Regions from separate parts of the Bacillus sp. AFS017336 genome, predicted to be linked through region 2. Evidence: riboswitches for the same ligand, from Rfam matches in the RefSeq annotation. Region 2 holds a riboswitch; each other region holds the start of a gene.
The links. Region 2 has a riboswitch for S-adenosylmethionine ahead of CN601_RS05805 (bifunctional homocysteine S-methyltransferase/methylenetetrahydrofolate reductase). Riboswitches for the same ligand answer to the same signal wherever they lie in the genome.

Region 1 (4,295 bases), on a different contig from region 2:
ACTTCAGCGAAAAGGAATATGTAAATCTTGTCCTTATAATCAATCAAATTAATAGCTGGAATAGAATCTCTATATCAATGGGGAATACACCAGCTGAAAGATAATTATGCCTTTATATAAAAAAAGCATCCAAATGAACAGTTTGGATGCTTTTGCATTTTAGGATTTATAATATGGCATTAGATTAATAGCGAAATTTTAACTCTGATTAAAAAGGGCTATCCAAATGTCATTAATTCTGACTTTAGGACAGCCCTTACATTTTTATTTATTAAATTATTTTAAAGGTCCACCAAGCTCAGCTAATTGAGCGTCAAAGCCTTCAAACTTTTTGAAGTTTTCTTGGAATTTTTTTACTAATTCAAGAGCTTTTTGATCATATGCTGATTTATCTTCCCAAGTTGTTGATGGAACTAATACGCTATCAGGTACACCAGGTACATGAGTTGGAATTGCTAATCTGAAAAACTCATCTTGTGTAGTTTCAATGTTGTTTAAATCTCCTTCAAGTGCAGCGTGAACCATTGCTCTTGTGTAAGAAAGATTCATACGTTTACCAACGCCATATTCTCCACCAGTCCAGCCAGTGTTTACTAAGAATACATTTACATTATGTTTTTCAATTTTTTCACCAAGCATTTTTGCATATTCTACAGCTGGAAGCGGTAAGAATGGTGATCCAAAGCATGTTGAGAATGTTACTTGTGGAGATGTAACACCACGCTCAGTACCTGCTAATTTACTAGTAAATCCACTTAAGAAGTGGTACATTGCTTGCTCTTTTGTTAATTTGCTGATTGGAGGTAATACTCCAAATGCATCAGCAGTTAAAAAGATAATTGCATGTGGATGTCCAGCAACGCTTGGCTCAATGATATTTTGAATTGCTTGCATTGGATATGCAGCACGAGTATTTTCTGTTAAAGTTGTATCATCATAGTCAGCTAAACGGCTATCAGATTTAACAACTACATTTTCTAAAACAGTACCAAATTTAATTGCAGAGAAAATTTGTGGCTCTTTTTCAAATGTTAAGTTGATACATTTAGCGTAGCAACCGCCTTCAATATTGAATACACCATTATCTGACCAGCCATGCTCGTCATCACCGATTAATTTGCGGTCTGCATCAGCAGATAATGTAGTTTTACCAGTTCCAGAAAGACCAAAGAATAATGCTACATCGCCTTCGCTACCAACGTTAGCAGAACAGTGCATTGGTAAAACATTATTTTGTGGTAATAGGAAATTCATGATAGAGAAAATTGATTTTTTCATTTCTCCAGCGTATTCAGTACCACCAATTAAGATTATTTTCTTTTCAAATGATACAATAACAAATGCCTCTGAATTTGTTCCATCTACTACTGGGTCTGCTTTAAATGTCGGAGCAGAAACAATTGTAAACTCAGCTTCATGAGTTAGAAGTTCTTGCTCAGTTGGGCGAATAAATAATTGATGAGCAAATAGGTTGTGCCATGCAAATTCGTTAATTACTTGGATAGGTAAACGGTACTCAGTATCTGCGCCAGCAAATCCTTTAAATAAGAATAGTTCGTTACGATCTTTTAAGTAGTTAAGTACTTTGCTATATAATTTTTCGAATACGTCAGCAGAGATTGGTTGGTTTACTGAACCCCAATCGATTAAATTTTCAACAGATGCCTCTTTAACAATAAATTTATCCTTAGGTGAACGTCCAGTATATTTGCCTGTTGAAACGCTAACTGCTCCTGTTGACGTTAAAATTCCTTCTTGTCTTGTTAGGACTTTTTCAACTAACTCAGAAACGCTAAGTTGGTTATACATTTGATTACTAATAAGTAATTCGTTTAATTCAAAGTTTACATCAACTGTCTTCATATACTAATACCATCCTTTAAATATATTTGTCTGCCATGTAGGTATCTCGATAAATAGTATAACACATTTATTTTAATAGTGTATACTATTAGTTAGCAAAATGTGTTATGAATTTCATTAAAAAATAAATTTGAGTAAAATGATTTAATTAATAGGTGTAATTTCGTCAATAGAATATGATAAATAGTAATTTCCATTTAAATAGAAATTAAAAGTTATTGTAGAATTATGTCATAAGTAATGATAAAAGTTGTTGACAAGAAAGTGAAATTTTAATATGATACTTTTCATACGGATACTCTCTTATCCCGAGTAGGTGGAGGGATACAGGCCCTACGAAGCCCAGCAACCTCACTTTTAGTGAAAGGTGCTGAACCTGATGCAAGACTTTTTTTTATGTCTTGAACGATAAGAGCGAAAGGCAAATAACCAAGAACCCTTTCCTCAGGTAATATTTGATAAGAGGAAGGCTTTTTTTTTGCTCAAAACTTAAATACAGTGGCAATTTCGTAATTTACACTGAGTTATCTTTATCTTAAATGGGAAACATAGGAATAGGAACAAACTTTTTATTCTTATGTTGAGAAAAAAGAGATCCGTCAATTCAATTTAGGAGGGGACTCAATGTCACAACGTCGTTTATTTACTTCAGAATCAGTTACAGAAGGACATCCAGATAAAATCTGTGACCAAATCTCAGATTCAATTCTTGATGCAATTTTAGCAAATGATCCGAATGCTCGTGTAGCAGCGGAAACATCAGTTACAACAGGTCTAGTACTTGTTGCAGGTGAAATCACAACTTCTACTTATGTAGATATTCCAAAAATCGTTCGCGAAACAATCCGTGAAATCGGTTATGATCGTGCAAAATACGGATTTGATGCAGATACATGTGCAGTTTTAACTTCTATCGATGAGCAATCAGCAGATATCGCTTTAGGTGTAGACCAAGCGTTAGAAGCACGTGAAGGTAGCATGTCAGATGAAGAAATCGAAGCAATCGGAGCAGGTGACCAAGGTTTAATGTTCGGTTTTGCTGTAAATGAAACACCTGAATTAATGCCACTTCCAATTTCATTATCACACAAAATTGCTCGCCGTTTAACGGAAGTTAGAAAAAATGAAACAGTTTCTTACTTACGTCCAGACGGTAAAACTCAAGTAACTGTTGAGTATGATGAAAACAACAAACCAGTTCGTATTGATGCAATCGTTGTATCAACACAACATGGTCCAGAAGCTACTCAAGCTCAAATCGAAAATGATATTAAAGAACTTGTAATTAAACCAGTTGTACCAGCTGAGTTAATTGATGAAAATACAAAATTCTTTATCAACCCAACAGGTCGTTTCGTAATTGGTGGACCTCAAGGTGATGCAGGTTTAACAGGTCGTAAAATTATCGTTGATACTTACGGTGGATATGCTCGTCACGGTGGTGGCGCATTCTCTGGTAAAGATGCAACTAAAGTTGACCGTTCTGCTGCTTACGCTGCACGTTACGTTGCGAAAAACATCGTAGCTGCTGGCTTAGCTGATAAAGCTGAAGTTCAATTAGCATATGCAATTGGTGTAGCTAAACCAGTTTCAATCGCTATTGATACTTTTGGTACAGGTAAAGTTTCAGAAGAAAAATTAGTTGAAGTAATTCGCAACAACTTCGACCTACGTCCAGCTGGAATTATCAAAATGCTTGACTTACGTCGTCCGATTTACAAACAAACTGCTGCTTATGGTCACTTCGGCCGTACAGATATCGATCTTCCTTGGGAGCGTACTGACAAAGCAGAAGTTTTAAAAACTGAAGCAGGTCTATAATAATAAGATTAAGGCTGAATACGGCATTTGCTGTATTCAGTCTTTTTTTGTTTATACAGAGTTACATTCTAATAGAAGACAAATATAGATAGGCATACTTAAAAATGATTTTTCATAGGTTTAAATGACTAAATCAAAGTTTTAAATGGAGGAACCTATGAAGGCAATAATTTGTACAAAATACGGTCCACCAGAAGTTCTTCAGCTAAAAGAAGTTGAAAAACCTACAATAAATGATGATGAAGTGTTGATAAAAATACACGCAACAACCGTAACAGCAGGAGATGTAAAACTACGAGCCTCAGAATTCCCTTTTATGTATTGGCTACCTTCTCGACTTATGTTTGGCCTAACAAAACCGAGAAATAAAATACCTGGTTGTGAGCTAGCAGGAGAAATCGTCACAGTTGGGAAAAAAGTGAAAAATTTTAAAACAGGTGATCATATTTTCGGGTATAGCGGATTTTCTTTTGGTGCTAATGCTGAATATATTTCTTTACCTGAGCAAGGAGTGCTTACCAAAAAGCCAATTAATATGTCATTCGAGCAAGCTGCAGCTGTGCCTGTCGGGGCAATTACGGCACTACATTTTTTAAGAAGGAGTATTATCC
Region 2 (4,295 bases):
GAAAAAAATGGTAACTTAAACGCAACCGTACAAGCTTACATAGCTTTATTAGTCTCAAAAAAGTATACAAAAGATCATTCGAGTATGAAGAAAGCAGAAAAATTCATTCGAGAAAATGGTGGAATAAAAAAAACACATTTTATGCTTAAAATGATTCTTGCCATTCACGGTTTAATTGCCTATCCAAAGTTGTTTTACTTTCCAATGAGCTATTTTTTATTGCCTGATAAAATGCCATTAAGTTTATTTGATTTAAGTAATTATGCTAGGGTTCATTTAGTACCTATGATTCTATGTATTAATAAACGTTTTAAAGTGAAATTAGAAGATGATCTAAATATTGATAATCTTTTAGAAGACAGTGAAATGGAATGGTTTAACGAAGAGCGGGGGACATTTTATCAATTTATTCTTGAAGAAGGGAAGAAGCTTGCTTCCTATCCTTTATATTTTCATCAAAAAGGCTATGAAAAGGCTGAACGATTTATTTTAGATCGGATTGAAACAAATGGAACCTTTTATAGCTATGCTAGTTCTACATTTTATATGGTTTATGCTTTGATGGCTTTAGGATATAAAGTTTCATCTTCCGTCATTCAAGATGCACTACAAGGACTCCTTTCATATGCGACGAATACAGATGCTGGACTTCATATTCAAAATTCACCATCAAAAGTTTGGGATACAGCTTTATTGTCATATGCAATTCAAGAAGCGGGTTATTCAAATAATGATCCGATTATTTCAAAATCTATTCATTACTTACTTTCTAAACAACAAGATTTGATTGGTGACTGGTCTGTACATGCTAAAAATTTAAGCCCTGGTGGCTGGGGATTTTCTGATGTGAATTCATTTATACCAGATAATGATGATACCGGTGCCGTGTTGAGGGCACTATCAAGAAGTGCAATGGATCAACCAAACTTTCAAGAAAGTTGGTTAAAAGGCGTTCATTTTTTACTTGGATTGCAAAATGACGATGGTGGTTGGGGAGCATTCGAAAAAAACGTAACGAATAAGTGGCTTACTCATTTACCGATTGAAAATGCAAAAGATGCGATTATTGATCCTTCTACTCCTGATTTAACAGGGCGTATATTGGAGTTTATTGGCAACTATACATCAATTTCTAATGATGACCGAATTGTTAAAAAAGCAGTTGATTGGTTGTTTAAAAACCAGAAATCAAATGGTAGTTGGTATGGTAGATGGGGAATTTGTTATTTATATGGTACGTGGGCAACAATTACTGGTTTAAGAGCTGTGGGGGTTTCTAAAAATCATGAAGCAATTAAAAAAGCTGAGAAATGGTTAGTTTCGATTCAAAATGAGGACGGAGGTTGGGGAGAATCAGGATTTTCAACGGTTAAAGGTTCTTATATTCCATTAAAGTATAGTACACCTAGTCAAACTGGTTGGGCAATTGATGCCTTACTGACAATTCGAAATAAAGATGATGAAGTGATTAGAAGAGGGATTAACTATTTAGTCTCTCAAAATGAAATTTCTAATAAGGCGCTATCATATCCTACAGGACTTGGACTACCAGGTCAGTTTTATATTAATTATCATAGCTATAATGAAATCTACCCTTTAGTTGCATTAGCACACTTTAAAAATAATTAAATAATAACATTATGTAAAGTGAATAAATTTATTTTTGGAAATTTTTCAATAAATGGCTTTCTTTTATCATATAAATATAGTAAACTATCTTCATTGAATAAAAAAACTAAATAATCCTTATCGAGAGTGGTGGAGGGACTGGCCCTTTGAAACCCGGCAACTTTAGCTTATGCTAAAAAGTGCTAAATCCAGCATGTTTAAAACATGAGAGATAAGGCGTAAAATTAAACTTTAACGTCATTCTTTCATTTTTTGAGAGAATGGCGTTTTTTATTTTATATAAACAGGAAGTGATGAAATGGGCTTGTTGGAAAAGTTAAGTAATGGAATTGTTTTAGGTGATGGTGCAATGGGTACACTTTTGTATTCAGGAGGGCTACACAGTTGCTTTGAAGAACTCAATATTACTGAACGGGATCGAATCATTCATATTCATGAACAATATATAGATGCTGGTGCAGAAGTAATTCAAACAAATTCGTACGGTGCAAATGCTGGAAAGCTAAGACAATATGGGTTAGAGAAGTTAGTAAAACAAATCAACCAAATGGCTGTAAGAAATGCTAGAGCTGCTTCGAAGGGAAGAGCCTTAGTTATTGGTGGTATTGGTGGAATGAAATATGTTGGATCTACGTTTACAACTCCTTTAGAACGGGAAATGATGTTGCTTGAGCAAGCTTCAGCACTTCTAGAAGAAGGCGTAGATGGAATCATGCTTGAAACATTTTATGATGAAAATGAATTATACGATGCTGTAAATTTACTAAGAGGAAGAACGGATTTACCGATTATTTCTCAAGTAACGCTACAAGAAATTGGGATTATGCAAAGTGGCCAATATATTGAGAAAATACTTCCTAGATTAGTTGATTTGGGGGCGGATGTAGTCGGTATCAATTGTCATTTAGGACCACTACATATGCTAGAATCGCTAAATACAGTATCATTACCAACAAATGGTTACTTATCAGCATTTCCAAATTCAGGCTTACCATTGTATGCAGAAGGGAAATACGAATACAAATCGAATCCAGAATATTTTGAAGATATGGCTAAACCGTTTGTTGAACAAGGAGTAAGACTAATCGGTGGGTGCTGTGGTACTACACCGGCACATATTGCGGCTTTACGAAAAAAGATTGATACTTTACAACCCGTTACAAAAAAAGAAGTGAAGAGCCGAACGATTAAAATTACAATCCCAAAGCAAGTAGAACAAAAGGATGAGACTTTGCCAGAAAAAGCAAAACAGAAAACGACGATTATCGCTGAACTTGATCCTCCGAAAACTTTACAAACGAGAAAGTTTTTTGAAGGAGCAAAGGCGTTACATTCTGCAGGAGCTGATGCGATTACGTTAGCAGATAATCCACTAGCTTCACCGAGAATATCGAATGTGGCAATGGCTTCTCTGTTACAAAGATTAGACGTTCCAGTCTTAACTCATTTGACTTGTCGTGATCGCAATATGATTGGACTTCAATCTCATTTAATGGGGTTATCGACTTTAGGTTTAAACGAAATTCTTGCGATTACAGGAGACCCAGCTAGAGTCGGAGATTTTCCTGGCGCAACTTCAGTTTATGATGTAGCATCACTTGATCTTATTCGAATGATTAAAGAAATGAATGAAGGCAGACTTTATTCAGGTAAAAGCTTAGGAAATGGAACGAGATTTTCAGTTGCCGCTGCTTTTAACCCAAATATTCGAAAATTTGATGCCGCGATCAAAAGACTTGAGAAAAAGGTTGAAGCAGGAGCGGATTATTTCTTAACTCAGCCTATATATGATTTTGAAACAATTGATAAGTTATACGAAGCGACACGTCATATTAAGCAACCAATTTTTATCGGCATTATGCCATTAGTTAGTAAAAGAAATGCCGACTTTATTCATTATGAAGTTCCTGGAATAACTTTATCAGATGAAGTAAGGAACCGAATTTCATCAGTTGAACCAGAAAAGGCAATCGATGAAGGGAAAAAAATTGCAAAAGAACTTATTAATTATGCAAAAGATAAATTTAATGGCATTTATTTAATTACACCATTTTTGAAGTATGAAATAACAGAAGACTTAATTCATTTTACTAAAAGCAGCAATAAAGAGGGGATACAACTATGAAACAATTAGATATAGCTTTAAAAGAGAAAATATTACTTCTTGATGGTGCAATGGGAACGATGATTCAGCAACGTGATTTAACTGCAGATGATTTTGGTGGGGAAGATTATGAAGGCTGTAATGAATATTTAGTTGTAACTAGACCAGATGTTATTCAAGAGATTCATGAGGAGTATATAAACGCAGGATCTGACATTATCGAAACGAATACTTTTGGGGCCACAAATATTGTTTTATCTGATTATAATTTACAGCATTTAGATATTGAATTGAATGAAATAGCAGCAAAAATTGCAAAGCAAGCAGTTGAAGCATCTGGTAAAGATGTTTTTGTAGCAGGTGCGATGGGGCCTACAACAAAAGCAATTAGTGTTACAGGAGGCGTAACATTTGATGAATTGATTACCTCATACAATCGTCAAGCAACTGGATTAATCAATGGTGGCGTAGATGTTTTACTAGTTGAAACTTGTCAAGATATGCGAAATGTTAAAGCTGCTTGCATTGGAATTAGTAATGCCTTTACAGAATTAAATATAAA
Region 3 (4,295 bases), on a different contig from region 2:
CTTCTTATTCCAACTAATTATCGTTCGGTTTTTGCGACCATAGAACTGATTTCATCTCGAAAAATTATTTTCTAGAATTAACATATCAACCTAGTTTGGTATTATATCAACGAGATTTAATGATTTATCAACGAGTAATCGTCATATATCAACGAGGCTTTATGATTTATCAACGAATAGTCGTCATATATCAACGAGGCTTTATGATTTATCAACGAGTAATCGTCATATATCAACGAGGCTTTGTGATTTATCAACGAGTAATCGTCATATATCAACGAAGTTCACAACTTTATCAATATTGTTCAATATGTGTTCGCATTTTGAATTAATTATTAGATTTCCCAGTGCCGTGTACTGTTTGCTTTTCTCTTGCTCCTGCGTTTAAAGCTTTTCGGAAACTTTCAATTAAGTCTTCAAGATCCTCTAATCCAACAGATACTCGAATTAGTGTATCTTTAACACCTAATCTTTCACGTACATCAACAGGTATAGCTGCATGAGACATCTTCACAGGATATGAAACAATTGTCTCTACTCCACCGAGTGAAACAGCAACTGCTACATTTTCGACTGTTTGAAGGAATTTCGTCGTTTGTTCAATTGTTTTTAATGTAAATGAAAGGACTGCTCCCCCTCCGGAAGCCTGCTCAAAATGAATATCGTGACCAGGATGATTTTTTAATCCTGGGTAATAGACATCCTCAACTTCTTCTTGTTCTAAAAGCCAATTCGCTAATTTTGAAGCAGTTTGTTCATACGCATCCATACGAACCTTAAGCGTCTTTAGTCCTCTAAGTGTTAACCAACAGTCTTGCGGGCCTAAAATTGCACCGAATGAATTTTGGATTGTGTATAATTCTTGTGCAAGTTCTTCAGAATTTACAACTGCTAAACCTCCAATTACATCACTATGGCCTGCTATAAATTTTGTTGCACTATGAACGACAATATCTGCACCTAAGTCTAGTGGTTTTTGTAAATATGGTGATAAAAAGCTATTATCTACAATTACTAGAATGTCATTTTCTTTCGCAAGTTTAATTGCACCACTTAAGTCAGTAATTTTCAAAAGTGGGTTAGATGGGGTCTCTAAATAAAGCCCCTTTGTATTTGGCTTTATTCCTGCTTCAATCTCTTGTAAATTTGAGGCGTCTACAAATGTGAACTCGATTCCAAAGCGATTTAATACTTTCGTCGCTATTCTAAAAGTCCCTCCATAAACATCCTCACAAATGACAATATGATCTCCTGCTGAGAACAGCGATAAAACAGATGAAATAGCAGCCATCCCTGATGAGAACGCAAAGCCGCGCACACCGTTTTCTAATTTTGCAATTGTATTTTCTAATGCTTCTCTTGTTGGGTTCCCACTTCTTGCATAGTCATATTTCCCAAAATTCTCAATATCAAATTGATGAAATGTTGAAGTCTGATAGATTGGAATACTTAATGCACCTGTCGTCGGATCCACTTCATTTCCATTATGAATTAATTTAGTTCCAAATTTCAATTTTATCACCCCAATGCATTTTCTAAGTCATTTAATAAATCATCGATATGTTCAATTCCTACTGACAATCGTAGTGTATGGTCATCTAGACCAAGCTTTCGTTTAAATTCCTCAGGCATTTCAGAATGAGTTTGAGTATGAGGATACGTTATTAGCGATTCAACTCCACCTAAACTTTCTGCAAATGTAATGACGTTTACACTTCCTAAAACTTGTTCAACTAAACTTAAATCTTTCACTTTAAATGAAATCATTGCCCCAAATCCAGTTGCTTGTTCTTTAATAATTGAATACCCTTTATGTGTTGGTAGGCCTACATAGTACACTTCAGTAACATTCGGATGATTTTCTAAATAATTTGCAAGTACGATTGCATTTTTTTGACTATATTCCATACGTAAGTGCAATGTTTTAATTCCTCTTAAAATTAACCAAGAGTCAAATGGAGCTAAAGTTGCACCCGTTGATTTTTGATAGTAGCGTATACGCTCATTCGTAGATTCTGAGTTTGTCACAACAAAGCCAGCAAGTGTATCATTATGACCACCTAAATACTTCGTACCACTATGAACAACAACATCTGCGCCTAATTCGATTGGTTTGAAGAAATAAGGTGTTAAAAATGTATTATCGACAATCACTAGAATGTCTCGTTCTTTTGCAATCTCAACAACTCTTTTTAAATCCGTTACTTTCATCATTGGATTTGAAGGTGTTTCAATAAAAATTCCTTTTGTGTTCGGTTTAAGCGCAGCCAGAATTTCTTCAATTTCAGTTGTATCAATAAAATTATGCTCAATTCCATACGGTGAATAAATTTCTTCAAACAGACGATATGTACCACCGTATAAATCATCTGACACAATTACGTGATCTCCTTTTTTAAATAAACTTAATACTGCTGTAACGGCTGCATTTCCAGTTGCAAATGCAACACCAAAATTTGCGTTTTCTAATTTTGCCACAGTATTTTCTACTTCTTCTCGAGTTGGGTTTTGTAATCTTGCATAATCATATCCAGTCGATTGGTTTAATCCTGCATGCTTAAATGTTGCAGATTGATAAATAGGATAACTGATTGCACCAGTTAGTGGATCAAATCCTTTACTTCCATGTACAGCAATTGTTTCGATTGATTTTTCCTTCGTATTTAAAGCTACTTTTGTCTTAGTCATTATTAAATCCCCCATTTTAGTCAAAATAAAAAACCACTTCTTAAAAAATAAGAAGTGGTTATGTTCGATAACATATCGCTCTTATCTTCCAGGTTATATACCTGCAGGATTTAGCACTTTCTAGTTTTCACTAGAGTTGCCGGGTTTCGTCGGGCCAGTCCCTCCACCGCTCTTGATAAGATTATTTAATTATATTGATTAGTATATTAAAAACTCTGATAATTATCAATTGTTTTTTTCAAATTATTTAATTATTAACATTTCATTTCCATTCTACCGGTAGTAAATTTTGATAAAGTGCACTCTTATATCGATCATCAATTAGTAACAAAGTCCCTTTATCCGTTTCTGATCGGATAACTCTTCCACCCGCTTGCATGACTTTATTCATCCCTGGAAAGACATATGCATAATAATACCCATTTTTCCCAACCGAATTAAAATGATCTTTTAAAATATTTCTTTCTAAACAGATTTGTGGCAATCCTACACCAATTACTACGACACCATTTAATCGATCTCCCTTTAAATCGATCCCCTCGGAGAAAATTCCACCTAATACAGCAAATCCAACTAAAGTCTCCTCATTAAGACTATTAAATTGTAATAGAAAATCTTCTCTCTCAAATTCTGACATACCATTTTCTTGAACAATCGTTTTAATAGTTGGATACTTAGTTTGAAATAATTCGATACTTTGAATGAGATATTGATAAGAAGGATAGAAAACTAAATAATTTCCTTTACTTTTCGAAATTTCTTTATAAATCGTATCGACTAATCTTTCTAAATTTTTTTCACGATCTTGATATCGGGTTGATAAAGGGTCAATGGTTACTTGAAGTTGTTCTTTACTAAAAGGCGAATCAATCGTAATCGTATAATCACGATCTTGATCACCAAGCATATCTTGAAAATACTGTACTGGCGTTAAAGTTGCTGAGAAATAAATAGTAGAGCGAAATTTTTTTATAACATCATTTACTACTTTAGATGGATCAAGGCAAAATAGTTTTACGTGAACCTCACTTTTATAAAGCTCATAGTAACAAATATACTGTTCATCAAAAAACTCAGCGATTTTAACAAAGTTAAGTGATTCAAAATACGTATCTAGTAGAATTTGTTTATTTTCATCCTCGTCCAATTCCTGCAATTTAATTTCTGCTATTTCATTAAATTTGTGAAGAAGCTCTATTAAATCCTCATCAAATTCCTTTGAAACAGGAGCTACAGTATCCTTCCAAATTTTTCTTAATTCTATAAATCGCTTATTAATGTCATTTACAGATTGATATAAATCATCTTTAATACTTTTATATCTATTTTTCAATTCTAAAAATTTAGATTTAAAAATACTTGCAGAATACATTTCCCTCGCACGATCTACAAGATTATGAGCCTCGTCAATCAATAATACCGAACTACGTTTATGTTCATCGAATAATCGCTTTAATGATACTCTAGGGTCGAAAATATAATTAACATCACAAATAATGGCATCTGAAGAATTTAATAAATCTAACGAATATTCAAATGGACAGACTGTATGTTTACGAGCATATTCCTCAATTTTCTCTCGAGTAAAAGCCTTTTCTGATGAAAGA

Region 1: it holds a riboswitch for S-adenosylmethionine, as region 2 does, so the genes downstream of both, metK (methionine adenosyltransferase) here and CN601_RS05805 (bifunctional homocysteine S-methyltransferase/methylenetetrahydrofolate reductase) in region 2, are expected to answer to the same signal.
Region 3: it holds a riboswitch for S-adenosylmethionine, as region 2 does, so the genes downstream of both, CN601_RS19565 (trans-sulfuration enzyme family protein) here and CN601_RS05805 (bifunctional homocysteine S-methyltransferase/methylenetetrahydrofolate reductase) in region 2, are expected to answer to the same signal.

What each region holds. Positions count from the first base shown of each region.
Region 1 covers NZ_NUCO01000138.1:29,548-33,842, forward strand. The annotation lists gene CN601_RS23410 (carboxymuconolactone decarboxylase family protein) at 1-104, shown strand, start outside; gene pckA (phosphoenolpyruvate carboxykinase (ATP)) at 277-1,863, opposite strand; SAM riboswitch class I at 2,164-2,278, shown strand; gene metK (methionine adenosyltransferase) at 2,488-3,684, shown strand; gene CN601_RS23425 (NAD(P)-dependent alcohol dehydrogenase) at 3,842-4,295, shown strand, end outside.
Region 2 covers NZ_NUCO01000011.1:180,855-185,149, forward strand. The annotation lists gene shc (squalene--hopene cyclase) at 1-1,629, shown strand, start outside; SAM riboswitch class I at 1,744-1,847, shown strand; gene CN601_RS05805 (bifunctional homocysteine S-methyltransferase/methylenetetrahydrofolate reductase) at 1,928-3,754, shown strand; gene metH (methionine synthase) at 3,751-4,295, shown strand, end outside.
Region 3 covers NZ_NUCO01000034.1:75,628-79,922, reverse strand. The annotation lists gene CN601_RS19570 (trans-sulfuration enzyme family protein) at 329-1,513, opposite strand; gene CN601_RS19565 (trans-sulfuration enzyme family protein) at 1,519-2,688, opposite strand; SAM riboswitch class I at 2,767-2,870, opposite strand; gene CN601_RS19560 (ATP-dependent DNA helicase) at 2,951-4,295, opposite strand, start outside.